2 regions of the Uliginosibacterium sp. sgz301328 genome follow, and region 1 is predicted to be linked to the other one. Evidence: riboswitches for the same ligand, from Rfam matches in the RefSeq annotation. Region 1 holds a riboswitch; the other holds the start of a gene.
The links. Region 1 has a riboswitch for thiamine pyrophosphate ahead of thiC (phosphomethylpyrimidine synthase ThiC). Riboswitches for the same ligand answer to the same signal wherever they lie in the genome.
Positions count from the first base shown of each region.

Region 1 (15,022 bases):
CTTGACCAGGTTCTGGCCGTGCGACTGCACGGTGGTGCGCATCACTTCCGGGTTGGTCAGCACGAAGTTGCTGGGGGACAGGGCATCCACGTACTGGCGCGTGAAGAAGTTCACCTTCTTCTGCGTGTTCTCGTCCAGCCCTTCGACGCCCGCCACGGTGTCATGCACGTGGCGCGCGGCAATCAGGTAGGACTGCTTGATGAAGTCGAACAGGAAGTGGTCCTGCCAGGCGTCATCGCGAAAGCGCTTGTCGTCCTTGGCGGGTGTGGCGATCGGCGCCGGAGCGAGGCCCATGAAGCGCTGCATCGAGTTCTGCCACAACGAGAAGTAGTCCCACGCCAGCGACCACTGTGCCTGCGCCAGGCGCATCGGGTTGGCGAGCAGCTTGGACGTCATGTCCATGAATGCCTGCGCCAGGCCCAGTTCGTCGTCGCACGTCTTGATGCCTTTCTGCATCTGGCGCTGCACGTGCTCGGTCAGTAGCTTGGAGCTGCGCCGGGCTACGTCGGCGTAGGTTTGCGCGATCTCTTGAGGATCGGGCATGGTTGCCGTATCGGCTTGGTTCTGGTTGGTCGACATGGAACTGCGCTCCTGAACATATGGGTTAGGGGGCGAAGCTTGCGCCGGCAATCACCGGCATCATCAGGTCACCGCCACGAAGCGGACCCTGTTTCCGTCGTCGATGCGCCGCACGGAGCCGCGCACCATCAATTGGTTCAAGTGGGCGATGGCCTCGCCCATCGCGAACATCACCTGATGTGAGTCCAGCTCGCGCGGGAACAGCACCGGCAATACTTCGGCCGCGCTGCGCGGCACATCGAGGGCCGCGAGCAACGTAGCATCGCGCTCTTCATGGTGCGCTTCAAGTTGGGCAATGCGCGCATGGACGCCCAGGAACGGCGCACCGTGCGAAGGCAGCACCAACGTGTCGGCCGGCAGCGACGCGAAACGGCGCACCGAATCCAGAAAGCGGCTCACCGAATCTTCTTCGGGCAACGCCGCCGGCACGTTGACGTTGGTCGTGATGCGCGGCAGGAGCATGTCGCCCGAGATCAGCACGCCCAATTCCGCACAATACAACGCCATGTGTTCGGGCGAGTGCCCGTACCCGACGATGGTTTGCCATGCGTGGGCACCGATCTGCAATCGATCACCGGCCACCAGTCGCCGGTAGGTGCGGGGCAGCTCGGGCACGCCGCGCGCATAGACGTTGCCGCGTCGGGCCAGTCGGCCGCAGCGATCCTCGTCCAGCCCGTGGTGGCGGAAGTGATCCACCATCGCGGCCACGTCGTAGCCCGCAATCTCATGGAGCAATGTGTGGGCCAGCAGATATTCGCCTGTGCTCATCCACACCGGCGCGCCGGTGCGCCGGGACAGCCATTCCGCATTGCCGGCGTGGTCGGGGTGGTAGTGCGTGACGATGATCTGCGTCACCGGCTTGTCTGCCGCCGTCAGCACGGTGTCCCACGCCGCGCGGGAGGCATCGTCGCCCAGGCCGGTGTCGACGATCGCGATGCCGGGGCCGTCTTCGATCAGCCACAGGTTGATGTGGTTGAGCGCGAAGGGCAGCGCCATGCGCAGCCAGGCGATGCCGGGCGCCACGCTGCGGGGAGCGGAGCCTTCCGGGCTCGTGCCAAAGGGATATTCAAGCGAGTCGGTGGTCACGTTGGGGCGGCAGGTATGACTGTTGTCGTTCGATTGTAGCGTCCTGTTTTGCTGCTACACGGAAAATCGGCCCCGGCGGGCGGCGCAATCCGAAGCCGGTGCCCGCTGTGCATAATCGAGGTTCTTCACGACGGGGATGCACCATGCAGGACGTTCTCATCGCCGGCGCCAGTCGCGGCATCGGGCTGGAGCTGGCGGTGCAGTACGCCGCCGAAGGCTGGCACGTGATCGCGGGCTGCCGGCAGCCCGACGAAGTGCGCGCCTGGCTGCCCGCCGACGTGGATGTGCAGGCGCTGGACGTGATGCGCGTCGAATCGGTGGCTGCGCTGGCCTGGCATTGTGACGACGCGCCGCTGCCGCTGCTGGTCATCAGCGCCGGGCTGGCCGGACCGGCTGCGCAACGATTCCTGGCGCCGGGCGATGCCGAGTTCGACGCTGTCATGCGAACCAACGTGCTGGGCGCCATGCGGCTGATACAGGCTTTTGCGCCGGCGGTGGCGCAGGCGCGCGGCCGCGTCGTGGTGCTGTCGTCCGACGCCGGTTCGTTGCAGGCAACGGCCGATGCCGGCCAGCCGCTGTATCGCATGGCCTGCGCGGCGCTGAACATGGTGGTGCGCATGGCGGCCGCCGAATTTGGCCCGCGCGGCGTGACGGTGGTGAGCGTACATCCGGGCAGCGTGCGCACCGACATGGGCGGCGCCGGAGCCGAGCTGCCGGTGGGCGAGGCGGTCGAGCGACTGCGGCAGCTCATCGACACGCTCGATACGCGTCATAACGGACGGTTTCTGTCGATCGACGGCCGTATGCTCGACTGGTAACGGAACTGTCCGTAGCATTGACCTTCAGTGCCGGATGACTGGCTGGCCCTTCACACAAGAGACAACATGGCCCCGATCGACTTTTACTTCGACTTTTCGTCTCCGTACGGTTACCTGGCTTCCGAACTGATCGACGATCTGGCCGCGCGCCACGATCGGCTGGTCGTGTGGCATCCGATCCTGCTGGGTGTGGCGTTCAAGGCCACGGGGGCGGCACCCTTGCCGCAGATTCCGCTGAAAGGGGATTACGCGCTGCGGGACTTCGCTCGCTCGGCGCGTTACCTGGGCATTCCCTATTCGCATCCATCGAACTTTCCCGTGCCCACGCAGCATGCGGCGCGCACCTTTCTCTGGTTGCAGGATCGCGACCCCGATCAGGCGCGCGCCTTCGCGCATGCGGCTTACCGCGCATGCTTCACAGCGGACGTGAACATCGCCGAGCTCGATCGCGTGCTGGGAATCGCCGCCGACGTGGGTGCCAATCGGCATGAACTCGGCCAGGCCCTGGCCGAAGCGGCACTCAAGGAACGGCTCAAGGCCGAAGTCGAACTGGCCATGGCGCGCGGCGTGTTCGGCTCGCCATTCTTCATTGTCGAAGGCGAGCCGTTCTGGGGCGTCGATCGCCTGCCTCATCTCGAAAAGTGGCTTGCCTCGGGCGGTTTCTGAGCTAAGCCACAGGAAGGGCGTCGCCGTAGCGGGCGATGCCCGGCAAACATGAACTGGACGCACCTCGACCTGACCCATCTCGCTGCATTGGCCGCCGCAATCGGATTTGCCAGTGGCATCCGGCTGTATGCGCTGGTGTTCGTGCTCGGCGCGGCCGGGCATTTCGGCTGGATCGACCTGCCGCCGGGGCTGCACGTGCTGGCCCACCCGATCGTGATGGGCGTGGCCGCGTTGCTGGCGGTGGTGGAGTTCCTCGCCGACAAGATTCCCGCCGTCGATACCGTATGGGACAGCGTCCACACCTTCATCCGCCTGCCCGCCGGGGCGGCGCTTGCCGCAGGCCTGGCCGGCGACCGTGCCGCCGCCACTACGGCGCTGGCGCTGCTCGGCGGCACTTTCGCCGCCACGGGGCATCTGGCCAAGACCGGCACGCGCGCCACACTCAATACCTCGCCAGAACCCGTGTCGAACTGGACGGCTTCGTTTGGCGAGGACGTGGTCTCGCTCGGGCTGTTCTGGCTTATCGCGCATCACCCGCTCCTGGCGGGTGTGCTCGCGCTGGTGCTGGCTGCGTTCTGTGTGTGGATCGTGCGCCGGCTGTGGCGCTCCCTGCGCCGGATCCTGCGTAGCGCCGGTATGCTGGCGCGCCCTGAACCCGACCCTGACCGACGTGTCACCTGACGACGCCGGACGCCGTAATGAACGACGAGAACTTCGACGAAATCGCCTTGCCCGTTTCGCCCTGCGTGCGCCTGTGTTGCCTGGATGGCGAGTCGGACGTCTGCACGGGCTGTTTTCGCAGTATCGATGAGATCCGCGCCTGGGCAGGCTCGGGCGTCACGGAGCGCGAAGCGATCCTGGACAATTGTTCCAGGCGGCGTGAAGCGCATTACGCCCGCTACGGGTTGCCCCCGCATCTGCGCGAAGCCTAGGGGGCTCAGCGCGATTCCTTGATGATGCGGTCGTTGGTCGATTGGATCGGCCGGGCGTTGTTGCGATAGAACCGCGTGAAGATGTCGATCTGCTCGCGCGAGATGTCAACGGGTTGTTTCATCACCAGCCACAGCACGCCTTCGGTGCACGGTGGCGTCGTCAGTGATCCCATGTAACTGAAATATCCTTGCTCGGCCGGCATGAGCCGCGTGATGTCGAGCGGTGTCTCCGGCTGGTAGGGCTGGTTCTTTTCGAGCGGCAGATTGTTCCACAGGGTCTGCACGGCGTCGTTCGGTTTGCCGGCCTTGAGCAGTATCGCGAGGACAGCAACGCGCCCTTCGGCGTCGCGGTGAACGAGATGTGCGGTCATGTCGAACGACTGGCCGTTCACGCGCTCTTCCGACGGGTGATGAAAATGGACGCCCGTCAGCACGTAGGTGCGACCCATGACCTTGAGCGTGGAGCCGGCGGCCAGATCGATGTCGATGTTGCGGCCCGAGTCGACGATGGTGAAGGCGGAAGGCCGATAGTCGATGCGCAGGGGTTCCTGGTCGACCTTGATGGCGTCACGCAGATCGATGGGCGACTGGCGCTGTCCGCGCGCGCAAGTGGCGTATTCGCCGGACAGGCGTGCCCAGGCTTCCGGGCCGGTGTCGCCTTCGTAGCTCCACGATTTCGGCGCGGCAGGCTTCGGTGCGGCACGCGGGCTCGCTTCGCGGGGCGGCGCATAGGCGACAGGTGGCGGCGGTGCAGCGCTACCGTTGGCGGCATTGGCCAAACGCTCGGCCAGGTTCGAGTCGGTGGTGGCGTCGAGCGCGACTCGGCGCGGCTTGACCGGCGGCTCGGCACCGGCTTCGGGCTTGGCCTGATTCTGAGCGCCTGCTGCCCTGCGTTCGGCCTGTGCCGCGAGGCGCGTCAGGGATCTGACGGTGGCCGGCGGGTTCGCCGCCGATTGGGGCGGAACCTCGCACACTTCCGAAAAAAAGCGGTCGTCCGCCGTCCCGGCCTTGATGCCGATGGGACGGTCGCTGTCGACGCCTTCCTCGCGGATGGGGCGTTCGCCAGCGTCGAAATAGACGCGTTTGACGATGGTGAAGGTGCGTGCCACGCAGTCGTAACGATTCAGCGCCCGTACCTCACGATACCCGGCCAACTGCGCCTGCGCGTCGGACAATACGATGCGGCCCCATGCGACGCGGGCGCCGCGCTCGGCCCGCAGCACGCTGCCACGGTCCAGTTCTACGCGGCGCAGACGATCGCTCGCCACCGTCATCCAGTCGGCGGACCAGGCGGGCAGGGCGATCAGCAGAGCGAGGGCAAGCACCGGGCGTGCGGGCATGTTGGGGCGGGTTGTTGTTTCCTCTTTTTTCGGCCGCGAAGCCCCATAACTTGAATGCCCGGTTTGCCAAAGCCGGTTTTTTTGAGTACCTTGCCGCCATTCGCTGGGGGTCTGCCGGGTTGTCCGGCAGTGAGAAATACCCTTCGAACCTGATCCGGGTGATACCGGCGTAGGGAAAGCGAGAGCACGTCTCCATGCCCCGTTGCGGGCGCCGGCCGTGCAGCCTCCCCGCCCCACCCACAACGGAGGTTGCACCGTGAACGCCAATGAGAAATTCGTCGCTTCGAACGCCCACGTGGACGAAGCGGCCATCCAGCCACTGCCCAATTCGCGCAAGGTCTACATCGCAGGTTCGCGCGCTGATATCCGCGTGCCAATGCGCGAAATCGCCCAGGCCGACACGCCGACCGCATTTGGCGGCGAGAAGAACCCGCCGATTTTCGTCTACGACACTTCCGGTCCGTACACCGACCCAACGGCCAGGATCGACGTTCGCGACGGCCTGCCCGCGTTGCGCGCAGGCTGGATCGATGAGCGAGGTGACACCGAACAGCTCTCTGGGTTGAGTTCCGAATACGGCCGCGGTCGCGAAGCCGATGGCTCGCTCGACGCCCTGCGCTTCAACCTGCAACGCAAGCCGCGCCGCGCCAAGGCCGGCGGCAACGTCACGCAGATGCACTATGCGCGCCGCGGCATCATCACGCCGGAGATGGAATACATCGCCATCCGCGAGAATCTCAACCGCGCCGCGTACATCGAGTCGCTCAAGGCCACGGGCCCGAACGGCGAAAAAATGGCGGCTTTCATGGGGCGCCGTCATCCGGGGCAGAGTTTCGGTGCCGCGATTCCCGACGTGATCACGCCGGAATTCGTGCGCGATGAAGTAGCGCGCGGCCGCGCCATCATCCCGGCCAACATCAACCACCCGGAAAGCGAGCCGATGATCATTGGCCGCAACTTCCTCACCAAGATCAACGCCAACATCGGCAACAGCGCGGTGACTTCCAGCATCCAGGAAGAAGTCGACAAGCTGACCTGGTCGATCCGCTGGGGCGGCGACACGGTGATGGACCTGTCGACCGGCAAGAACATCCACGAAACGCGCGAATGGATTCTGCGCAACAGCCCGGTGCCTATCGGCACGGTGCCGATCTACCAGGCGCTGGAAAAGGTCAACGGCAAGGCCGAAGACCTGACCTGGGAGATCTTCCGCGACACGCTGATCGAGCAGGCCGAGCAAGGCGTGGATTACTTCACCATCCACGCAGGCGTGCTGCTGCGCTATGTGCCGATGACGGCCAACCGTATGACGGGCATCGTCTCGCGCGGTGGATCGATCATGGCCAAGTGGTGTCTCGCGCACCACAAAGAGAACTTCCTCTACACGCACTTCGAAGACATCTGCGAAATCATGAAGGCCTATGACGTGAGCTTTTCGCTCGGCGACGGCCTGCGCCCCGGTTCGATCTGGGACGCCAACGACGAAGCGCAACTGGGTGAGCTCAAGACGTTGGGCGAACTGACCGAGATCGCATGGCGCCATGACGTGCAGGTGATGATCGAAGGCCCGGGTCACGTGCCGCAGCAGCTCATCAAAGAAAACATGGAGCTGGAACTCGAATGGTGCAAGGAAGCGCCGTTCTACACGCTGGGGCCGCTGACCACTGACATCGCTCCGGGCTACGACCACATCACGAGTGCCATCGGCGCTGCGCAGATCGGCTGGTACGGCTGCGCCATGCTGTGCTACGTGACGCCCAAGGAACACCTGGGGCTGCCCGACAAGGACGACGTGAAGGCCGGCATCATCGCTTACAAGATCGCCGCGCACGCCGCCGACCTTGCCAAGGGCCACCCGGCCAGCCAGATCCGCGACAACGCCATGAGCAAGGCGCGTTTCGAGTTCCGCTGGGAAGACCAGTTCAATCTGGGACTCGATCCCGACACGGCCCGCGCCTACCACGATGAGACGCTGCCGCAGGAGGGCGCAAAGGTCGCGCACTTCTGTTCAATGTGCGGCCCGCACTTCTGCTCGATGAAGATTACGCAGGACGTGCGCGACTTTGCCGCCGCGCAGGGCATTGCCGAAGCCGAAGCCATTTCGCGCGGGATGGAGACCAAGTCGGTCGAGTTCGTGACCAAGGGCGCGCAGGTCTATCACAAGCTCTGAGCGCGTGACGGCAAGTGTTGAAACGAAGGGCCGCGTGAGCGGCCCTTGTCATGTGCGTGCCCGTACAGGCCATGGCAGCCGTGCGGCGGTACAGCAGAATCAATCACGCCGCCGCGTGATCGGATTGCTGCAAGCGGCCGGGTTGCAGTTGCTCACCGAGCAGCAACTTCTGCAGGCACTGACAAAAAAGCCATCCGGTATCGAACCGGATGGCTTTTTCTTTGGTTGAAGCAGCGCGTTCAGTCTTTGACGAACAGCGTCACCAGCGGCTCGTCGCCGACCTGCCGACTCCAGTGGCCGTGCACTTTCGGGTCGAAGACCGCGCCTTCCGGCAACGTGTCGGCGGAGTAGAAGTGTTCGCCAGCCTTGAACACGCGCGAAGAACCGTCGAGCAGCACGATTTCCATGGCACCGCTCAGGATGTAGACCCACTGCGGTGTGCCGGTCACATGGACGGCGCTCTTGAAGCCGACCGGGCTGCGACGCAACTGGATGCCGGAAGCGCCGATCACGCTCGACAGATGGACGTTGGGATTGGATTCATCCAGCGAAATGTCGTCTTCGCGGAAAGCCGCGCGGCCGCCGGCGCCGGTGTACAGGACCACTTTGGTAAAGCTGCTCATGAACATCTCCAGAATTCAAAAAGGCGCTTATGACGCCGTGGGGCGGATGGTAGCGCAGTGCGGCGCTGTCCTCGACGGAAATCCGCTTCGTGGCGGCAGTCGGCATCGCCCTTCGGTCTGTAAATTTGTGTCAATGAATCATGGGTTCCGTTCAGTAGAATTCAAACGATCGGCGCGCCCTGCGCCGAGACATCAAAAAAACAAACATCGGGGGATCAGATGAAATCCGTAGTCCGGGGGTGTGTTGTCGTCTTTTTTTCGGGAATTCTGTCCGCCTGTGGGGGCGGCGGAGGGGGTGGAGACGGTGCGTCGCCCAGCGGCGCAGAATCGAATTCCAGTGTGTCGTCCAGCAGCAGTGTTTCATCCAGCACGAGCAGTTCAAGCTCTTCGGTAGTGAATTGCCCGGCAGGCAGCAGCAAACCGGCGACGGCCGATTTCAGCCTTTCCACGACGCAATTGAGCTTCACTGTCGATGAGGGGGCCGTCAGTGCTCGTCAGCTCGTGTCGGCGACGTTCACCAATTCGAAACTGGCTGCCATCAAGCTTGCGCCGCCGCCGGGGGGCACGGCGACAACCTGGCTGGTCACCGAACTTGCGGCGGACCAGCCCTACGCGTGGATCTACACGGACGCACGTGCACTCAAGGCGGGCACCTATTGCACGTCGGTGCGCGTCGAAGTGCTCGATAGCAGCAACAAGTCGCTGTCGTATGTCGACGTTGCGGCAAAGGTCACTGTCGTCGCCAAGGGCACTACTCCGACTACCGACTACAAATGGGCGGCCTACAACGGCAGCGTGGCGCTCACCCACGTGGCTGCGATTGCTTTTCCATCGTCCCGCGCGACTGCACCGTTCTCTCTGATCGGCGGAACGACACAGGATTCGCAGGGCCGCACCATCAAATTCTTCGATGGTTTCAAGGCTGACGCGGCGACCGGGTTGCTCCGCCTGGATACCTCATCGTCGCCGCTTGACCGCAGCATCGTGCGCAGCACGTCGTTCTGGTCGGATGCCATCTACCCCAAGTCGCTGACATATCTGATGCGGGTGGCACCCGTCGCGGGCGTTGTCTACGACAGCAAGACGCGCCTGTTCGAAGTGGAGCTGAGTCTCGCCACGCCGGGCGCCAGCGACGGCGCTCGCATTGTGCTTGGCATTCGCAATGACACGACGGCGCAGAGTGTGTACATCGGCCAGCCGGAAGAGTCTGTCGCCATGCCGATGGCAGGGACGCCGCTCGACATGTCGGTGCCGCACATCTACCAGGTCAGCGTGACGCTGACCGGCCCACGCAGCGGATCGTTCACGGTCTACGCGGACGGCTCCGATACGCCCATCATCCCGACGGTCACCAGCAACGATCTGCGCAGAGCCTGGCTGCTGAACAACTACATCCAGGCGGGCGACAACGGAGACTCTGCGATCGTCGGCGACATCGACTGGATGGCCTGGACGACCACTGGCGCCTTCAAGCCGTCGCAACTCAAGGGCGCACTGCCCGGCGGTCTTGGCGTCACCACGGGCTACTGACCGACGCGACACGAGCTGTTACCAACGGGCCGCATTGCGGCCCGTTTTCGTTTGTTCTGCCGATTTGACCGGCCGCGCGGGTGCGCCTACCCTTCGCACCTTCCCGAGCGGTGCGCCTCCAGACATTGCCGGGCATGGATTCCCCGACATGGCTACGACACCACATCTCGAACTGCTTTCCCCCGCCAAGACGGCCGACATTGGCCGCGAGGCTGTCCTGCATGGCGCCGACGCCGTATACATAGGCGGGCCGTCATTTGGCGCGCGGGCCAACGCTGAGAACACCGTGTCGGATATCGCCGGGCTGGTGGAGTTCGCGCACCGCTACCGCGCGCGCATCTTTGCCACGCTCAACACGATTCTTCACGACGCCGAACTCGAGCCGGCGCGCAAGCTGATCTGGCAGTTGTACGACGCAGGCGTGGACGCGCTGATCGTGCAGGACATGGGCCTGCTCGAACTCGATCTGCCGCCGATCCAGTTGCACGCGAGCACGCAGACGGATATCCGCACCGTGGACAAGGCGCGCTTCCTGGCCGACGTCGGGTTCTCGCAGATCGTGCTGGCGCGCGAGCTGACGCTGCAGCAGATTCGTGCGGTGCATGACGCCACCGACGCGACGCTGGAGTTCTTCATTCATGGGGCGCTGTGCGTGGCGTTCTCAGGCCAGTGCTACATCAGCCACGCCCACACGGGCCGCAGCGCAAACCGGGGCGAGTGTTCGCAAGCCTGTCGCCTGCCTTACACGTTGCAGGATTCGCAGGGGCGCGTGGTGGCTTTCGACAAGCACCTGTTGTCGATGAAGGACAACAACCAGAGCGACAACCTGCGTGCGCTGATCGACGCGGGCGTCCGTTCCTTCAAGATCGAAGGCCGCTACAAGGACGTCGGGTACGTCAAGAACATCACCGCTCACTATCGCTTGCTGCTCGACGAAATTCTCACCGAGCGGCCGGAGCTTGCGCGTGCTTCCAGCGGCGAGACGTACCTGCTGTTCACGCCCGAACCGGACAAGACCTTCCATCGCAGCGCGACGGATTATTTCGTGAATGGTCGCAAGGAAGACATCGGCGCCTTCGATTCGCCGAAGTTCGTCGGCGTGGCACTCGGCACGGTGACGCGCGTGGCGGGCGACCATTTCGACATGGAGGCCGACGCGCCGCTGCACAACGGTGACGGCCTCAACTACATGCACAAGCGCGATGTCGTCGGCGTGCAGGCCAACCGGGCTCAGTGTGTCGAAGGCAACATGTGGCGCGTCTGGCCGAATGAGGCTATCGCTTCACTGCCGGGATTGAAGCCGGGTACGGCGATCAGCCGCAATCGCGACCACGCCTGGGAACAGGCCTTGACGAAGAAATCCGCGGATCGTCGCGTGGGCGTATGGATGCAGTTGCGCGATGCCGATGCGGGCTTCGTGCTGTCGCTGACGGATGAGGATGGCGTGACAGCCAGCGCTTCGCTGGCGCATGACAAGGTGCTTGCGGAGCATCCTGAACGCGCGGCAATGGCTTTGCGCGACGGTCTGTCGAAGCTCGGCAACACCATGTTCGCGGCGCGCGAAGTGACGATCGACGATGCCGCTGCCCGGTATTTCGTGCCGGCATCCCAGCTCAACGCACTGCGGCGCGATGGCATCGCCGCGCTCGAGGCGGCGCGCACGAAAACGCTGGAACGCCTGCCGCGCAAGGCCCCCGTCGAACCGCCGGCCAGTTATCCGGACGATACGTTGAGCTATCTCGCCAACGTCTACAACGACGCGGCCCGCCGTTTCTACGCGCGCCACGGCGTGAAGCTGATCGATGCAGCCTACGAGGCCAATGAAGAGGCGGGTGAGGTGTCGCTGATGATCACCAAACACTGCCTGCGCTTTTCATTCAACCTCTGCCCCAAGCAGGCCAAGGGGGTGAAAGGCGTACAGGGGCAGGTGCGTGCCGAGCCGATGACGCTCGTGAATGGCGCCGAACGGCTCACGCTGCGTTTTGACTGCAAACCGTGCGAGATGCACGTCGTCGGCAGGATGAAGAAACATATCCTCGCGTCGCCGCCGCCAGTAAGCGTACCGGTGACGTTCCATCGCAAGCGCCCGGGCGCCTGAACGCGCGGGCTCCTAGCTGTCGTCGTCCATCAGCGGCGGCTCCTGCCCCGTCACGCGATAGGACTCGGAGGCCCACGCGCCGAGATCGATGAGCTTGCAGCGTTCGGAGCAGAACGGGCGGTAGGGATTGCGCGGCGACCACTCTGCGGGCGAGCCACATTGCGGGCAGGTGACCGTGCGGACGGGCTTGGGGGTATTTTCGCTGCTCATGCCGATACCTGATTCATGGTTCCTGTTGCGGGTACGCCGAGGCTACCTCGCAACAATTCTTGCCGCGTGATTTTGCCACGTACATGGCGCGATCGGCCGCTGCCATGAGTGTGTGCGAATCATGCGCATGCTGGGGCGCGATGGCGATGCCAAGGCTGGCGCTGACGCGACAGGTGTGGCCGATCCCGGGTGGCGCAAGCTCCGCGATGGTGCACAGTACCCGCTGTGCCAACAAGAGCATGCTCTCTTCGTCGGTATCTGCCACCAGTATCGCGAATTCGTCGCCGCCCAGGCGGAAGAACAATTCGTTGCGGCGGACGATGTCGGCTACGCCGGCCGCCACGGCGCAAAGAAGGGCGTCTCCAATGTGATGTCCGAGCGTGTCATTGACGTGCTTGAAGGCGTCCAGGTCGAAGAAGATCAGTCCCACCTGAAGGCTGCGGCGCTGGCTGTCGGCGAGTTGCCGGTCGAGCTCTTCCACAAAGCGGCGGCGGTTGAGCAGGTTGGTCAGCGGATCGCGCTCGGCCATATCCACCAGCCGCTGTTGTGCACAGCGCATTGCCGTGACGTCTTCGTGCACCCATAGCCGCCCGATGGCCGTTGCGTCATCGCGCGTCATGACCATCGATGAGACTTCGCGCAACACGCGCCCATCATTCATGTCGATGTCATAGGGTTCGGAGGCGCCGCGCTGTTCGAGAATCTCGGCAAGGTGGCGGCGATAGTCGGCGTCGTTGGCCCGCAACGATGCGGTGCATTCGAGCAGGGTGCCGGCATCCATGCCCGCCGTCGATGCCTGGTCCGCGATGCCCCACATCGCCCGTGCAGCGGGGTTTATGTAGAGTACGTGGCGTTCCCGGTCGATGAACACGATGCCGAGCGTGACCGTGTCGAGCAGCGCCGCGAGGCGTGCCCGTTCGTCGTCGCTCTGGCGCAGATAGAGATCAGTCAGCACCTGTGCTTCGCGCAGGGCCGATACGGTCTCGCGCAGGCGTGCTTCAATGTCACGCCGATGCTGGACGTTCTGGCCGGACAGCCGGACACCGGTGAGCCGCCCCCTGGCATCGCGCAACGCATACCACCGGCATGTGAACCAGGCTTCGCTGCCATTGCGGTGCCGGATACGGAGTTCGTGGCCCGTATTGGGGCGGCCTTGCAGCGCCCGCAGCGCCATGACGTGCGCGCGCCGCCGGTCAGCCGGTGCGACGCAGAGGTCGACCATCCGGCCGGCCGGTGCACATTCCTCGAGGGTGTAGCCCGTGATGTCGTGGAAGGCGTTGTTCACCCAGAGCAGGCGTCCCTCGATGTCGACCAGGGCTTCCAGCCCCGGCGTGTCTTCGGCCAGTTGACGGTAGTTGGCGGGCGCCCGGCCGCCTTGCGGGGCGACGTGGCGCCGTCCGGCCACATGCGCAAGCCAGCAAGCGGCGCAGACTGCTGCCACGAGCAAGGACCAGCCAGCGGCGCTGGCCGGGTAGTCAACGATCCACGGAAATAGCGCGATGCCGACGAGCAGCATGCACGCGAGCACGGGCACAAGAGGTGGCGGGCGCGGCCGTGCGCGGACCCGGCGCTGATCGCCGGCAGCGGGCTTTGCCACCGGACACCTCCGTTACAGCGTCTTCATCAGTACCTTGGAACGCCGTTGAAAGTTATACAGGTCGCGCTTGCGGGCCGGCAGTTCTTCGGGGGCGACTTCGACGAAGCCGCGCTCGCGGAACCAGTGCTCGGTACGCGTCGTCAGTACGAACAGGCGCGAGAAACCCGCGTTGCGCGCGCGACTTTCCATGTGTTGCAGAAGTCGGTCGCCGAGCCCGGCGCGACGGTAGTCGGGCTGGATCGCCAGGCAGGCCATTTCGGCCATGCTCTCTTCGGGGAACGGGTAGAGCGCCGCGCAGCCGATGACGACGTGGTCGTGCTCGACCAGCGTGAAGCGTTCGATTTCCTTTTCCAGCAATTCGCGCGGGCGGCGTACCAGCGTGCCATCGGCTTCGAGCGGCTGGATCAGGTGGATCAGCGAGGCGATGTCTTCGTTGTTTGCTTCGCGGATGCGATGCAGCGGATCGCGCGTGACCATCGTACCGACGCCCTGGCGGGTGAAGAATTCCAGCAGCAGGCCGCCGTCCTTGTCGCGGTCGATCAAGTGAGCGCGGGCAACGCCGTTGCGCACGGCGCGGATGGCGCGCGGCAGGAACAGGTCGAGGTCTTCGGTCAGGCCTACGCCTTCCTGGAATTTGCGTTCGGCCTCATCCGCCGTGATGGCTTCGATGAGATTGCCCTGGCCGTCGAGCAGGCCGGGGGCGTCGCACAGGTAGATGAGTTTTTCGGCCTGCAGCGCGATGGCGACGGCCTCGGCGACTTCTTCCATGGCGAGGTTGAAGATCTCGCCAGCGGGTGACACGCCGAGCGGCGTGATCAGAACAACGTTCTGCTGGTCCAGGTCGGCGGAGATTTCTTCCGCGATGACCTTGCGCACCGAACCGGTGTATTGAAAGTCGATACCGTCCACCACGCCGATCGGGCGCGCAACGATGAAGTTGCCACCTGTCACGCGCATGTATGCGCCCGCCATCGGCGTGTTCGGCAGACCCTGCGAGAGGCAGGCTTCGATCTCGATGCGCGTCACCCCCATGCCGGCCTTGACGGCTTCGAGCGCGCGGCGATCGGTGATGCGCAGGCTCTTGTGATAGACCGATTCAAGGCCGCGTCGCGCGAGTTCCTGTTCGATATGCGGGCGCGAGCCGTGCACCAGCACGAGGCGCACGCCCAGTGCTGCCAGCAGGTTGCAGTCGTTGCAGAGATCCTGCAGCGCTTCGCCCTGCGCGACTTCGCCGCCAAAAGCGATGACGAAGGTCTTTCCGCGGAAGGCGTGAAAATACGGCGCCGCGCCCCGGACCCAATCCACGAACTGCATGGCGTTGGATTCGGTCATCGGCGGCGCTGCCGTCACGTTCTCGTTGAAAGCGGAATGCT
Region 1 covers NZ_JBGVSA010000004.1:148,903-163,924, forward strand. The annotation lists gene ACDA63_RS04590 (PHA/PHB synthase family protein) at 1-579, opposite strand, end outside; gene ACDA63_RS04595 (MBL fold metallo-hydrolase) at 643-1,665, opposite strand; gene ACDA63_RS04600 (SDR family oxidoreductase) at 1,809-2,483, shown strand; gene ACDA63_RS04605 (2-hydroxychromene-2-carboxylate isomerase) at 2,550-3,149, shown strand; gene ACDA63_RS04610 (DUF4126 domain-containing protein) at 3,198-3,830, shown strand; gene ACDA63_RS04615 (DUF1289 domain-containing protein) at 3,848-4,081, shown strand; gene ACDA63_RS04620 (carbonic anhydrase) at 4,087-5,421, opposite strand; TPP riboswitch at 5,517-5,615, shown strand; gene thiC (phosphomethylpyrimidine synthase ThiC) at 5,678-7,591, shown strand; gene ACDA63_RS04630 (hypothetical protein) at 7,596-7,820, shown strand; gene ACDA63_RS04635 (hypothetical protein) at 7,831-8,214, opposite strand; gene ACDA63_RS04640 (hypothetical protein) at 8,430-8,663, opposite strand; gene ACDA63_RS04645 (hypothetical protein) at 8,671-9,744, shown strand; gene ACDA63_RS04650 (U32 family peptidase) at 9,893-11,842, shown strand; gene ACDA63_RS04655 (DNA gyrase inhibitor YacG) at 11,855-12,052, opposite strand; gene ACDA63_RS04660 (diguanylate cyclase domain-containing protein) at 12,066-13,649, opposite strand; gene argA (amino-acid N-acetyltransferase) at 13,662-14,981, opposite strand.

Region 2 (15,022 bases), on a different contig from region 1:
CGTCACGGTGTACTCAAGCTCAGTATCGGCGGCGTTGCCTCGGCCGATACCGTGCAGGCCATGACGCCCGACATGCTGCTCGACTACATGGGTATCCGCCTGAATGGCCCCAAAGCCGCAGTTCAGCCACTGACGATCACCTGGAAGCTGCCCGAGGCCAAGGAAGCCTACGCGCTCGAAGTACGCAACGGCGCGCTGATCTATTCGAAGGAACGAAAACTCGCCAAGGCCGACGCCACGCTCGAAATCAGTCGATCGGCGCTTGCTAGTGCAATCATGGGCGGTCCGTCGATTGCCGAGCTGATCAAGGCAGGCACGGCCAAGGTACAGGGCGACCAGAGCAAGGTCGAAGCCTTGTTCGCGCTGCTCGATACGTTTGACTTCAACTTCCCGATCGTGACGCCATAACGCCGTCGCAGACGAGCCACCCTCCGGCTCGACGCTCATGCCCCGCGATTGCCTTTGACGGTCGCGGGGCATCCCCATCAAGCAGATCCGGGCGCTCATTGCCGACGCCCGCCTGGCCGCACCCAGACTAAGGCATAGCCTTGCCCAGCGCCGAACCGGGCCCCACCAGCACCGGTTTCTGGTCGTAGTTCAATTCCGCCAGCAATTTTCCGGTGGCCTGCACGGCAGCGCGGAAGCTCGGTCGTGTCCTGGCCGAACGCAGCGTACGCGCGAAGGCGTAGGTGAAGGCGCCGTACGACGTGACACCGTGCCGGTATTCATACGAAAGCTGCGATTCACCACAGGCGTAGATGAGGACCGGCAGGTACGGTCCGTGGTGCCCATACGCCGCGCGGCGCGCATCGTAGGTTTTGTCGTTGGTGCCGCGTACCGCCACCGCCTGCCCGAGCCGGCGCACGCCGACGCGGTTGCTGGTGGTGTTCTTCGCCTCCGCCGCGGCCGCGCTTTCGCGTGCAGCCTTGACCCAGTCGCGCTCGACCCACATCTGGTACTTCGGCTCCCAGCGCAGCGCGCGGTGGCGGATGTCATCCGGCGGCGTCAGTCCGCGTGCGCGGCGCGCACCGTCGCGTGTCATGCCGCCCGAGTGGCAGCAATCGAAAAAGGCCATGAACTGCGTCTCGTACGGCAACTGGATATAGAGGTCGCGAAAATCGTTGTCGACGATCGCGTGCTCGGCGGTCCAGTCGAAGTCCCACGGGCACAGGCATTCGTCGAGTCGATCGGCCTCGGCTTGCGCGTTGGTATTGGGAATCTGCGCCCCGTGACCGGAATAAAACAGCACGCGGCGATCGCCATCCTTGGCGTCGTCGAGCAGCCAGTGCAGGCGATCCTTGATACCGGCGGTGGTGGCGCGATCGTTGAACACCACGCGGATGTCGTCGGCGTTGAACTTCGACTCCTGCAGCAGCGAACTCATCATGAAGACATCATTGAGACAGCCTTCCAGCCGGTCGGCGGGATTCGGGTAGTCGTTGATGCCGATGAGCAGCGCCTTGTCGCGCGAAGCTCTCGCCTTGCTGCCTTTCCTGGCGGCTTTCGGTGCGGCCAGTCCGAGCGAACGGTCCACCGCCGCGAGGGTACGCTCGATGCCGCGCGAGGCCGCCGGCTGGAACAGCGGCGACCACACGTTGGCAATCGTCTCGACGTGACCAAGATACAAAGTGGCGTCGTGGTTGAGCGGGTCATTCGGCTTGTCGAACGTGGTGTCGATCTGCTGAAAGGTGTCGTCGCGCAGGTACAGCGGCGCCGTGAACACATGGTCGTATTCGTTGAAGAGGTGGTACCACCGACGCACGCCCGGAATGCCTTCGATGCGGCCGCCGAAGGTCTCGCGCACGGCCGCGCTGCCGATCTGCGAACCGAACGTCACGAGCACGCGCTTGTCGAGCAGCCCGGGCGTCAGCTTGAAAGTGTCATAGGCCACCAGCGTGCCCAGACTGTGCGCGCACACAATGTCCGGCTGCACGGCGCTCACGCGTTCTGCCAGTGCGGCGCGCAACGCTTTGCGCAGCGCTTCGTCCGCCGCCCATTGCGCAACCATGCCGGCGCTCCAGCGCAAGGTCTCGGGGAACTGGCCGATGCCGCGATCGCGACGGAAGAGATCGCCCACACTGTGGATGACCGAACTCGTCAGCAGCCTCAGCGCCGCCTCGCCGACTTCGGCCGCGCCGATGCCCGCCTTGGCGAACAGATCGTCATACAGGAAAAACTCATAGGTGATCTGCGCGCCCGGTGCCACGCCCAGCACCGCATCGCTGATCGCTTTCTGCCACGACGGCTGGAATTCGGCATCCGCCTCTTCGTGGCCGACGCCATGCACGCACAGTATCTTCATCGCCCTTCTCCTTGAATGGATGTCCGGCCACCATCCTGAGAAGGCTCCTCGGGGCTTTTCTCATGCGGTTTGACGGTCGAACGGATGACGGTGACGCGGTTGAGCACGTCGAACCAGAACGGCGCGCCGAGCGAGATCGACAACGCGGTCAGCAACCAGCCGGGGATCGCCAAGGCAAGGCGCAGGACGATATCGCGGGCGCCGCCCTGGAATTCGCGCGCAGACCATCCCATCGGAAGCGAGCGCTCGAAGAGCGTGCTGACGACCACGTCCGACGCGGGCTGCCCGCTCAGCAGATCGGCAATGCGCGCACCGTCTTCCACCAACGCGACGCGCACCGCCGCCTGCTCGTAGAGCGTGCGCGCCACGCGCAGCGTGTCGACGTTGAGCACCACCGCCATCGTCAGGCCGAGCGCGAAGATGACGCCCTGCGTGCGACGACGGTACCAGCCGGAGGCGCGATCCATCGCCGTGTCATACCAGGTTTCGAGATAACGCCGCACGCCATCCAGGTCGCCGCGCGAGGCATCGCATGCGCCTTGCATGATGCGGCGCACGGGCGCGCATCCGAACGAAGCGATGGCCGTGCGAAGATACTCTGGCGAGAGTTCGACCGAAGCCTGCCCCGCAGGACGCGCCACAATGTCGAGCAAGGCCAGTGCAAAACTGCGACTGGGAATGTATGAAGGCAGATTGCTGTTGGCCGGCATGCGGCCGTTGCGCAGGCGTGTCGGGTCGTAGCCGCCGCGATAGAGCGCAAAGATCAGCGGGTGCGCAAAGAATTCGCGCGTGAGCCCGCGACCGTCCGGGTCCTGGAACATCTCGCGCAATGCGCGCTCCAGCGTCACGGCGCGCATCTTCATGCGGGCTTCGATGATCTCGCGCATCGCCGTACAGGCCACGCTCAGCACGAGAAAGACGATCGTCAGCCCGGCGGCGACTTCCAGCGTGGCGGAACCGAACATCGCTCAGGCCCCCCGCCGCCATTCAGCCACACCGCTCCCATACCCCTTGCGCATGCTGTCTCCCTGACGTCATCCGGATGGATGCGCTATTGGAAGACCGGCACCCCTCGCGCCGCCACGGACGAAAGGGCAGATGCAGCGCTACAGACGAAAAAAAACCAGGCGAGGACGCCTGGTTTCTGGTCTTTGGCCGTGGATGGGGTCAGCCCGCAGCCACTCGCGTGCGGATATGCGAAAGCGCTTCTTCGACCTGATCGATCAGCACCAGGCACAGATCGCCCGTCTTGAGACGATCGAGCGCGGTGTCGATGGCGACGAATTCGCCGTGAATCTCGTCGACCGCGCTGGTGCGCGTCGCGCCTTCGAGACCTTCGCGCAGGAGCGCCAGCACTTCGCCGTCGGCGCGGCCGCGCTGGCATTGGTCCTGGTACAGGATCACGTCGTCGAACGCGCGCCCCAGGATCTGCGTCTGCTGCCGGATGTCCTCGTCGCGACGATCGCCCGCCCCGCTGATCACCACGCTGCGGCGCGTGGCTGGCATGGCTTCGACGGCCTGCACCAGCGCCAGCATGGCGTCCGGGTTGTGGCCGTAATCGGCGATCACGGTTGCGCCGCGATAGTCGAATACGTTAAAGCGCCCCGGTGCGTTGTCGGCGTGGCCCATGAAGGTCGCCAGACCGGCGCGCATCACGTCCCAATCCACGCCCAGCGCCCACGCCGCACCCACCGCGGCCATGGCGTTGTCGACCTGGAAGCCGATGGTGCCGCCACGCGTGAGCGGCACGCCCGACAGCGGCACGCGGAAAGTCGTGTTGCCTTCGCACGCCACGATGTCGCCGTCCTGCACGTACACCACGCGACGCCCCTGGGCACGATGCGTCGCCATCAGCGGATGATGACGGTCGGCCGTGAAGAAGGTCACCGAGCCCGGGCAGTTGTCGGCCATGGCAGCGACGTTCGGATCGCTGGCGTTGAGCACGGCCACGCCATCCGGCGCCACGTTCTGCACGATGACGCGCTTTAGCACGGCGAGGTCTTCGACCGTGGTGATGAAGTTCAGTCCGAGGTGGTCGCCCAGCCCGATGTTGGTGACCACCGCCACCTTGCAGCGGTCGAACGCCAGGCCTTCGCGCAGCACACCGCCGCGCGCGGTTTCGAACACGGCGGCATCCACGTCCGGGTGCATCAGCACGTTGCGCGCGCTGCGCGGGCCGGAACAGTCGCCCGTGTCGGTGCGGCGGCCATTGATGTAGACGCCGTCGGTATTGGTCATGCCCACGCGCTTGCCGCTGGTGGCGATGATGTGCGCGATCAGGCGCACCGTCGTGGTCTTGCCGTTGGTGCCGGTGACGGCAACGACCGGAATGCGGCCGTCGTCGCCGTCGGCGAACATGTTCGAGACGATGGCCTCGCCCACCGCGCGGCCCTTGCCGAACGAAGGCGACAGATGCATGCGCAGGCCCGGCGCGGCGTTGACTTCCACCACGCCGCCACCCTGTTCTTCGAGCGGCTTGAGCACGGTTTCGCACACCACGTCCACGCCGCACACGTCCAGGCCGATCATCTGCGCGGCAGCGACGGCGCGCGCGGCGACTTCCGGATGCACCTCGTCGGTGACGTCGGTGGCCGTGCCGCCGGTGGACAGGTTGGCGTTGTTGCGCAGCACGACGCGGGCGCCCTTGGGCGGCACGGATTCAGGATCGAAGCCTTGCATGGCCAGACGCGCGATAGCGATGTCGTCCAGGCGCATCTTGGTCAGCGAGGTGGCATGCCCTTCGCCGCGACGCGGGTCGAGGTTCACCATGTCGACCAGTTGGCGAATGGTGCTCGTGCCGTCGCCGATGACATGCGGCGGATCGCGGCGCGCGGCGGCCACCAGATGATTGCCGACCACCAGCAGGCGGAAGTCGCTGCCGGGGATGTAGCTCTCGATCAGCACTTCGTCGCTGATCTCGAAAGCAGCAGCGTAGGCCACTTCCAGGTGTTCGCGGGTCACGACGTTGACCGTCACGCCCTTGCCCTGGTTACCGTCGCGCGGCTTGACGACCACCGGGCCGCCGATTTCCTGCATGGCTTCCCAGGCGTCGTTGATGTCGCTGACCGGACGGCCATGCGGCACGGGTACGCCGGCGGCGAGCAACAGGGTTTTGGTGAGTTCCTTGTCCTGCGCGATGGATTCGGAGATCGCACTGGTACGGTCGGTCTCGGCCGCCTGGATGCGACGCTGGCGACTGCCCCAGCCGAACTGCACCATGCTGCCGGACGTCATGCGGCGGAATGGAATGCCGCGCGCAACGGCGGCGTTGACGATGGCGCCGGTGCTCGGCCCCAGGCGGATGTCTTCATCCAGCTCGCGCAAGCGATGCAGCGCGTCGGCCAGATCAAAAGGCGTGTCGTTGCGGGCCGCTTCGATGAGCGCCTCGGCCAGCTCGAAGGCCTGGCGGCCGACGGCTTCTTCCGAGTATTCCACGACGACCTGGAAAACGCCCGGCGTCAGCGTGCGCGCCGTGCGGCTGAAGGTCACCGGGCAGCCGGCCTGGGCCTGCAGGCCCAGTGCTGCAAATTCCAGCACGTCGGCCAGCGATACCGGCTGGCCCAGCTCGACCGGCAGGATGTGGCCGATCTCGGGAAAGCGTTCGCGCAGGCGCGGCTCAAAGCCCGCCATCCTGTCGATCGCGTATTCGTCGTCACTGCACGTGACGATCGCCTCGATGGCGGTGCGGCGGTTCCATAGATTGGGGCCGCGCAGCGCCCGTATTCTCGATACTTCCATTTAACCCGTCTTCCCTGTTCGTTTGTCTCTGGCGGACATTTTTGTGAACTTCGTTCGAGTCGCCCCCAACCGATCAGAAACTGCCAGCCCCCGCTGCAGTCCCCTGGGTGGGTTCGAATGTTTCCATGCCGGCGCGGATGAGCGCCGGGGCAATACCCAATGACAACGCCGCGGCAAACGCCGGCAGCGCGTGTTCTACATGCAGGCCGACAGCGGCGGCCGGTGCGCGGTCGAGCACGTCGAGGCTGACCAGCACGATTTCATCGGCGCCGGTTGCCAGGATCACTTCGCGCCCCCGCACGAAGAGTGCGCGACCACCGCGCTCCCGATGGTCCACCATGGCATGCGAATCGGCTTTCTGCCCGTAGAGGAATACGTCGCCGTCGCACAGCTCGGCCATCTTGAGGACTTCCGCGTCGTCGGCGTTGAGCACCGCCACGCCTTCGGGCATCACCACGTCGACCTGCGTGCGCAGCACATTGAAGAGCTGCTCCGGCTGATCAACGTAATACGGGGCAAGTCCGTTGACAGAACCCATGTCCGTCACGACCCCGACCTGACAGCGGTCGTAGGCCAGCCCCTCGCGCAGGATCATTTCCGCGTCGTTCTCGAAAACGGCTGCCTGCACGGCTCGGTTCATCAGCAGACGCTGTCCGCCGGTCCAGTTCGCGCAGCTACGGTGTTCGACCAGACGGCGATCCAGATACAGGCCGGCACGGCAAGCCAGACCGACATGCAGGCCGCCCAGATGCGTGAGCCACGCGATCAGCCGCGACACCAACGTGGCGTCAGTGCCGCCGGCCACGCCGACGATGGGAATGCGGGCGGCGTCCCCTTCCGGGAACAAATGTTCGATGATGGCGCGGCCCACCGGGCGCGGCTCGCCCACGGAGGGCTTCAGATGCATCAGCAGGCCGGGGCCGGCGTTGACTTCGACGATCGCACCGCCCTGCTCTTCCAGCGGACGGCTGATGTCCTGCGCCACGAGATCGATGCCGGCGATATCCAGGCCCACCACGCGGGCGGCCATCGCGACGATCTCGGCGACCTCGGGGTGAACTTTGTCGGTCACGTCCATGGCGACGTTGCCATTGCGCTGCACCAACACGCGACGCCCGGCGGCGGGCACGCTGTCGCGCGTCAGCCCCTGGCGTTGCAGTTCGAGCACGACGTTGGCGTCGCGGTCGAGAACGATGGTCTCGAGCGGAAACTCTTCGGCGTCGCCGCGGCGCGGATCGGAGTTCACCTGAGACTCGATGAGTTGCTCACAGGTGGACACGCCGTCGCCGGTCATCCACACGGATTCGCCCCGTGCGGCCGCGACCACGCGCGAGCCGACCACCAGCAGGCGATGTTCGTCGCCACGAATGAAGCGCTCGACGATGACTTCGCTGCCTTCGCGTTCGGCCAGGTGGAACGCGGCCTCGATCGTTGCGCGATCGTCCAGCTCGAGCGACACGCCACGCCCGTGGTTGGCGTCGGAAGGCTTCACCACCACCGGCAGGCCGATGTCCTGCGCGGCTTCCCATGCTTCTTCGGGCGATTCGACGATCCGCCCCTCGGGCACCGGCACGCCGCAGGAAGACAGCAGGCTCTTGGTCAGGTCCTTGTCGCTCGAAATGCCTTCGGCAATCGCGCTGGTCTTGTCGGTCTCGGCCGTCCAGATGCGACGCTGGCGCGCGCTGTGGCCCAACTGCACGAGGTTGCCGTCGGTCAGGCGAATCCAGGGAATGCTGCGTTCGGTGGCCGCTTCGACGATGCACGCCGTGCTCGGGCCGAGGTAGTGGTCGTCGACCATGACGCGCAGGTGTTCGACCACCGGCGCGAGGTCATACGGTTTGTCATTGATGGCGGCCATGACGAGATCGCGCGCTGCCATCAGCGCGGCGCGGCCAACCTGTTCGTTGCGCGCTCGCACCGCGACCTTATAGATGCCGCGTTGCGAAGTGGAGCGCGCCTTGCCGAAACCGACCTTCATGCCGGCGAGGTTCTGCAGCTCGATGGCCACGTGTTCCATGATGTGCGCCGGCCATGTGCCTTCGGCCAGACGCGACAAGAAGCCTCCGCGACGCCCTTCGCTGCAACGGTGTTCGATCAGTCCCGGCAGCCAGGCCGACAGACGTTCGTTGAACCCGGGCAAGGTGTTGGAGGGGAAATCCTCCAGTTCGCCGATGTCGACCAGCGCCTCGATCACCGGGCGGTAAGTCCAGATATTCGGACCACGCAGATAATTCAGGCGGAGAAGCTCGATGTCTTTTTTACTCATATTCATTGGGTGATTGCATCACGCGGGGCGATTACATCACGGCCGCAGAAACGTAATGCAATATCGTGTAACTGGCCGACGACTTGAATTACCCCTTGTAACGGCAATGTTCCGCAGTGGCGCGGTATACTCCAGCGCCTTCAACGGTCCCCGAACAGCGCGCGAGAATACAGCAAATGCCGCGCCCAAGGGCCTTGTCACAAGGCGCAGCAGCCCTTCGCAAGCGACACGCCATTACGGCAAATTCAATCCGGCGTCGGGCGCATAACCGATTCGCCGTATTTCATGACGACACACTCAGTTACAACAAATCCGGCAGGCGAGCCGTGGCGCAATTCGCTCGATAGCGAATTAATGTCCGGGGAGGAAATCATCGCCACGCTGGAAACCGATCTCGACGAGCGTCTGCGTTTTGCGGGGGGCTTCGTCGCACTGACCGGTCGCCGCATTCTCTGGCGCGATGCCGATACCAAGGCCTGGCAACATTGCGCGCTGGCGTCTTCGCTGCAACTGGTGCACCACGACCATGCCGGCGTAGGCACGCTCCAATTGCAGGACGCTTCCCGCCGTCTTGCAAGCTGGCGTTTCACGCTGGCGCAGAACGTCGCCGCCACGCGCCTGCAGTCGCGCTTCGAACAGCTCCTGGATGTGCTGTCCTCCGGCACGTCGGAGTCGCCCGAAGCCGAACTGCTGTGCCCCACCTGCAAGGCGCCACTCGACCCGGACGACGAAGAATGTCCTAACTGCGCACAGGAACTCACCGCACCACCGTCGACGTGGACCCTGTTGCGCCTGTGGCGCTTCGCGCGCCCGTATCGCTGGCCGCTGCTGGCGGGTTTCCTGCTGACGCTGGCATCGACCGCCGCGACGCTGGTGGCGCCTTATCTGTCGATGCCGCTGATGGACAAAGTGCTGATTCCTTATCAGAACGGCGTGCCGATCGACGTGCACCTGGTAACGCTGTACCTGGGCGGACTCGCGGCTTCGGCACTGGTGGCATGGGGACTGGGCTGGGCGCGCACTTACATATTGGCGCTGGTCAGCGAGCGCATCGGCGCGGACCTGCGTACCACGACGTACGAACACCTGCTGAACCTGTCCTTGGAATATTTCGGCGGCAAGCGCACGGGCGACCTGATGGCGCGCATCGGTTCGGAGACCGACCGCATCAACGTCTTCCTGTCGCTGCACCTGCTCGATTTCGCCACCGACGTGCTCATGATCGTCATGACCTCGGTGATCCTCTTCTCGATCAATCCGTGGCTGGCCTTGGTCACGCTGCTGCCGCTGCCCTTCATCGGCTGGATGATCCACGTCGTGCGCGACAAGCTGCGCACCGGTTTCGAGAAGATCGACCGCGTGTGGTCCGAAGTCACCAACGTGCTGGCCGACACCATCCCGGGCATCCGCGTGGTCAAGGCCTTCGCGCAGGAACGCCGCGAAGCGCAGCGCTTCCGCGACGCCAATCGCCACAACCTGGCGGTCAACGACAAGCTTAACCGTGTGTGGTCGCTGTTCAGCCCGACCGTGTCGCTGCTGACGGAAATCGGCATCCTCGTGGTGTGGGCGTTCGGCATCTGGCAGGTCGCGCACGACCAGATCACCGTCGGTGTACTGACGGCCTTCCTCGCCTACATCACCCGCTTCTACACGCGGCTCGATTCAATGAGCCGCATCGTGTCGGTCACGCAGAAGGCCGCCGCCGGCGCCAAGCGCATCTTCGACATCCTCGACCACGTATCGAGCGTGCCGGAACCTGCCAATCCGCAACCGCTGCCGCGCGTGGAAGGCCGTATCGAAATCGATGACGTCGGTTTCCGTTATGGCAATCGCGCCGTCATTCGCGGCGTCGACCTCACCATCACGCCGGGCGAAATGATCGGCCTGGTCGGCCACAGCGGTTCGGGCAAGAGCACGCTGGTCAACCTGATCTGCCGCTTCTACGACGTCTCGCAGGGCGCGATCCGCATCGACGGCCATGACATCCGCGACATCGCGGTGGCCGACTATCGCCGCAACATCGGGCTGGTGCTGCAGGAGCCGTTCCTGTTCTTCGGCACCATCGCCGAGAACATCGCCTACGGCAAACCGGGGGCCTCGCGCGAGGAAATCATCGCTGCGGCACGCGCGGCGCATGCGCATGAATTCATTCTGCGCCTGCCGCAGGGCTATGACTCGCTGGTCGGCGAACGGGGACAAGGTCTGTCGGGCGGCGAGCGCCAGCGCATATCGATCGCCCGTGCGCTGCTGATCGATCCGCGCATCCTCATCCTCGACGAAGCCACTTCGTCGGTGGATACCGAAACCGAAAAAGAAATCCAGAAGGCGCTCGACAACCTCGTGCGCGGCCGCACCACGATCGCCATCGCGCACCGCCTGTCGACGCTGCGTCGCGCGGATCGGCTGGTGGTGATGGATCGCGGCAAGATCGTCGAGGTGGGCCCCCATGAAGCGCTGATGGAAGCGCAGGGCGCCTACTACCGTCTGTACGAAGCGCAGGCGCGCAACGTCGACACCGAAGCGGTTTCGCCCGAATGGAAGAACGCGCCCAAGCTGGAAGGAACGCCGTCATGACGCTCGATTGGACACTGCGGCGCGACGCGCTCGGTCGCCTCAACTTCGTTGCCGCCGACGGCACCGTTTCGGAGGCCGTCACACCGGTGCGCGCCTTTCCCATCGCCGCGCCGCAGGAGAGCATCTCGATCGTCAGCGGCGACGGCCACGAATTGGCGTGGATCGACAGGCTCGGCGACCTGCCGGACGACACCCGCACGCTGGTCGAAGAAGAACTCGCCAGCCGCGAATTCATGCCACGCATCCTGCGCCTCAAGAGCGTGTCGACTTTCGCCACGCCCAGCACATGGGACGTCGACACCGATCGCGGCCCGACGCGCCTGGTGCTCAAGGGCGAAGAGGACATCCGGCGCCTGTCCGCCACCACGCTGTTGATCGCCGACATCCACGGCATCCAGTTTCTGCTGCGCGACCTGCTCTCGCTCGACCGCCACAGCCGCAAGCTGCTGGATCGCTTCCTCTGATATCCGCCAAGGCGTGGTCACATCGGTGACCACGCAGCTTGTCCAGCCGCCGGCACAAGCGGACAATGCGCACCTGACTCGGGGTGTCCTCGCTGATGCGAGGACTGAGACACACCCGCATCACCTGATCCGGATCATGCCGGCGTAGGGAAGTCTTCACCGGCTCCCGCACACGCCAGGAGCCATCATGCAAGACTCGACACCTACCACGCTCGCGCTGGGTACACTGGCCAGCGAACTCGAACGCCTGCGCGCGGCCTCGCCCCTCGTGCATATCCTCACCAACGAAGTGGTGCAGGAGATCACCGCCAACGTCCTGCTCGCGGCCGGTGCGGCGCCGGCAATGATCGTTGCCGAAGAAGAAGCCGCCACCTTCGCCGCCATGTCGGGCGCCGTGCTCATCAACGTCGGCACGCTCTACCCTGCCCGCCTTGCCGCCATGCGCGTGGCCGTCGCCGCTGCGCATGCGGCTGGCGTGCCGTGGACGCTCGACCCGGTCGCCGCCGGCGTGCTGGCATATCGCACCGACGCCTGCCGTGACCTGCTCGCGCAGGGCGCCACAGCCATCCGCGGCAATGCTTCAGAAATCCTCGCGCTTGCGGGACTGGGCGGCGCGGGGCGCGGCGTCGACAGCACGGCAGGCTCGAACGCGGCGCTGGAGGCGGCCTGCGAACTGGCACGCGACACCGGCGCCATCGTGGCGGTGACAGGTGAAGTCGATTACATCACCGACGGCGACCGCATACTCGCCACGCCTTGGGGGCACCCGCTCATGACACGCGTGGTCGGCACCGGCTGCGCCCTGTCGGCGCTCGTCGCGGCATTCACCGCCGGCGCGCAGGATCGGCTCACGGCGGTTGCATCGGCCTGTGCCATGGCCGGCCTCGCGGGCGAGCGCGCCCTGGCAACGAGCGCCGGTCCGGGTTCATTCAAGGCCGCGTTCCTCGATGCGCTCTACGCCATGGACCCGGACGAACTGCGCAGCCGGATCGTGTGATGCGATTCGATCTCTCGCTCTACCTCGTGCTCGACCCCGACCTGTGCGGCGGCGTCGACGGCATGATCGACACGACGCGCCATGCAATCGACGCAGGTGTCACCATCGTGCAATTGCGCGCGCCCGACTGGAAGAAACGCCAATGGTTCGAGGCCGCCACGCGGCTCAAGGCTTTGCTCGCACCGCGCGGCGTGCCGCTCATCATCAATGACCAGATCGACGTCGCGCTGGCCGTGGATGCGGACGGCATCCACATCGGGCAGGACGATCTACCGCCTGACGCCGCACGCGCGCTCATCGGCCCGCACAAGCTGCTCGGCTTTTCGGTATCGGACGCCGCGCAATGGAGCAGCGCCCCGCTCGATCTCATCGATTACCTCGGCGTCGGCCCGGTGCTGCCCACCAGCACCAAGCCCGATGCCGCCCCCGCCCTTGGACTGGATGCGTTCGCCGCGCTCATGCGCGCCAAGCCGTGCCCGGTGGTCGCCATCGGCGGCATCCATGCCGGCAATACGGCAGCGTTGATCGCTGCGGGCGCCGATGGCGTCGCCGTCGTGTCCGCCATCTGCGGCCAACCGGACGTGCCGACGGCAACCCATGCACTCGCACACGCCATTTCGGGAGCAAGAACATGATCGCCCACGCGTTGACCATCGCAGGTTCGGATTCGGGCGGCGGCGCCGGCATCCAGGCCGACCTCAAGACCTTCTCGGCGCTGGGGGCCTACGGCATGAGCGTGCTGACCGCGCTCACTGCACAGAACACGCGCGGCGTGACGGACGTGCAGCCGGTTCCGCCGGAATTCGTCGCCGCGCAGATGGACGCCGTGTTCTCGGACATTCGTGTCGATGCAGTCAAGTTCGGCATGCTGGCCAACGCTGGCATCGTGCACGCCGTGGCCGAAGGCATCGAACGCCATCGCCCCGCGTACGTCGTGCTCGATACGGTCATGGTCGCCAAGGGCGGACATCGCCTGCTCGCGGCAGACGCCGTCGCCGCGATCCGCGACCGTCTGATGCCATTGGCATCGATCATCACCCCCAACCTGCCCGAAGCCGCCGCGCTGCTCGATTGCGACGTGGCAGAGGATGAAGAAGAGATGCATCGCCAGGGATTGGCACTGATCGAAGCCGGCGCACAGGCCGTACTGATGAAGGGCGGCCATCTCGACGCCGTCGACAGCCCCGACTGGCTGATCACGCCCGAGGGCGAGGCGCGCATCGTGCATCCCCGCGTCGCCACCCGCAACACGCACGGCACGGGGTGCACCTTGTCGGCTGCACTGGCAGCATTGCGTCCGAAACATGCGGATTGGGTGACAACGGTCGTCGCCGCGCGGGCGTATTTGCAGTCAGCGCTGGAGGCGGCGGATCGCTTGGATGTGGGCCATGGGATTGGGCCGGTGCATCACTTTCATCAATGGTGGTGAATCGGCAGCGCTGGATCGAGCGCAGGAAGTCCGCCGCCTGATTTGTTCGCCGTGACGGACGTGCGGGTACGACCAAGGTCGGCCTGACGCCAAGGCAGCGCCGATCCGCCGCGACTGCAATACGTGCCCCGCCGGCCCTCCGCATCGGGGCAGCCAGTTCGGCTGCAGGGTCAGGGAGGTCTTCGTCGTCATGCTTCTCTGCACACGCCGCGCAGCGCTCGGGCGCCGAGCCAGTCGGCCGCGATCTTCCTTGGCCAGAGCGGGCTCTCGGACGCCAGTCAGCGTAAGCGGTACCTTGATTTGTCGCAATGGCGCGCGTGCCCCGAGCAGCCCGAGTTTAGGGATAATTTTCCGGCGTTTCCCGCAGTGCGAACTTCACAGCAAATAGCAACTGGCATTTGCCAACATCTGTATCTGCAGACCGTTGCGTCCTTCCCGATGCCTGCTCGTCGGCTCGCCGTGCTGACGGTGAAAACATCCCGCTCGTGCCAGCCTTCGCGCACGCGGCGACAGGCAGATGCCGTTCGCATGGACGTCATACTTTTGAACGATGATGGAACGAAGAAAAGTCTCTTCCCGCGACAGTGGTGTCATTCGCGCAATCGCCCGTGGCTTGGCCAACTCGGCGGTAACGCCGAACCAGATTTCCGTGTCGAGCTGCGTGTTTGCCGCACTCGTACCCATCGGCTTGTTTGTCATCGGCGGCATGATGGGCATCGTGCTCGCGATTGCCGGCGTGCAATTGCGGCTCCTTGCCAACGTCATCGACGGCCTCGTCGCCGTCGAGGGCGGCAAGAGCACCGCACTGGGGGCGCTCTACAACGAGTTTCCTGACCGCATTGCCGATTCGATCATCCTGATTGCGTTCGGTTATGGCGTACAGCTTTCGCCCATCGGCTGGCTTGCCGCGTTGCTCGCCGCCCTGACCGCTTACATCAGAGTCTTTGGTGGCGCGCTCGGTCAGATTCAGAGCTTTTCCGGCCCGATGGCCAAACAGCACCGCATGGCCGCCGTCACCCTCGGACTGATTGCCATGCTGGTGGGTGCGGCCGGCCTGCAGGCCGCAGCATGCCTGTACGTCGCCCAAGGCGCGCTCTGGGCCATTGTTGTCGGTTCCGCGTGGACCTGCTGGCGGCGCACGCGCGCGATCGCCGAACAACTCGTCGCACGCTGACGTACGGAACGGCGCAGCCGGGCACGCGCATCGCCACAAAAGGGAAAAGTAGACGCATGAATCCTCGTCCCCGTTCGG
Region 2 covers NZ_JBGVSA010000002.1:126,670-141,691, reverse strand. The annotation lists gene ACDA63_RS02095 (alkyl/aryl-sulfatase) at 1-408, shown strand, start outside; gene ACDA63_RS02090 (caspase domain-containing protein) at 536-2,302, opposite strand; gene ACDA63_RS02085 (hypothetical protein) at 2,299-3,267, opposite strand; gene cphA (cyanophycin synthetase) at 3,470-6,040, opposite strand; gene cphA (cyanophycin synthetase) at 6,114-8,312, opposite strand; gene ACDA63_RS02070 (ABC transporter transmembrane domain-containing protein) at 8,661-10,880, shown strand; gene ACDA63_RS02065 (DUF1854 domain-containing protein) at 10,877-11,344, shown strand; TPP riboswitch at 11,414-11,512, shown strand; gene thiM (hydroxyethylthiazole kinase) at 11,532-12,341, shown strand; gene thiE (thiamine phosphate synthase) at 12,341-12,976, shown strand; gene thiD (bifunctional hydroxymethylpyrimidine kinase/phosphomethylpyrimidine kinase) at 12,973-13,770, shown strand; gene ACDA63_RS02045 (hypothetical protein) at 14,146-14,478, opposite strand; gene ACDA63_RS02040 (CDP-alcohol phosphatidyltransferase family protein) at 14,477-14,944, shown strand; gene ACDA63_RS02035 (lysophospholipid acyltransferase family protein) at 15,001-15,022, shown strand, end outside.
Region 2: linked by a shared signal. The riboswitch ahead of thiM (hydroxyethylthiazole kinase) and the one ahead of thiC (phosphomethylpyrimidine synthase ThiC) in region 1 are both predicted to bind thiamine pyrophosphate.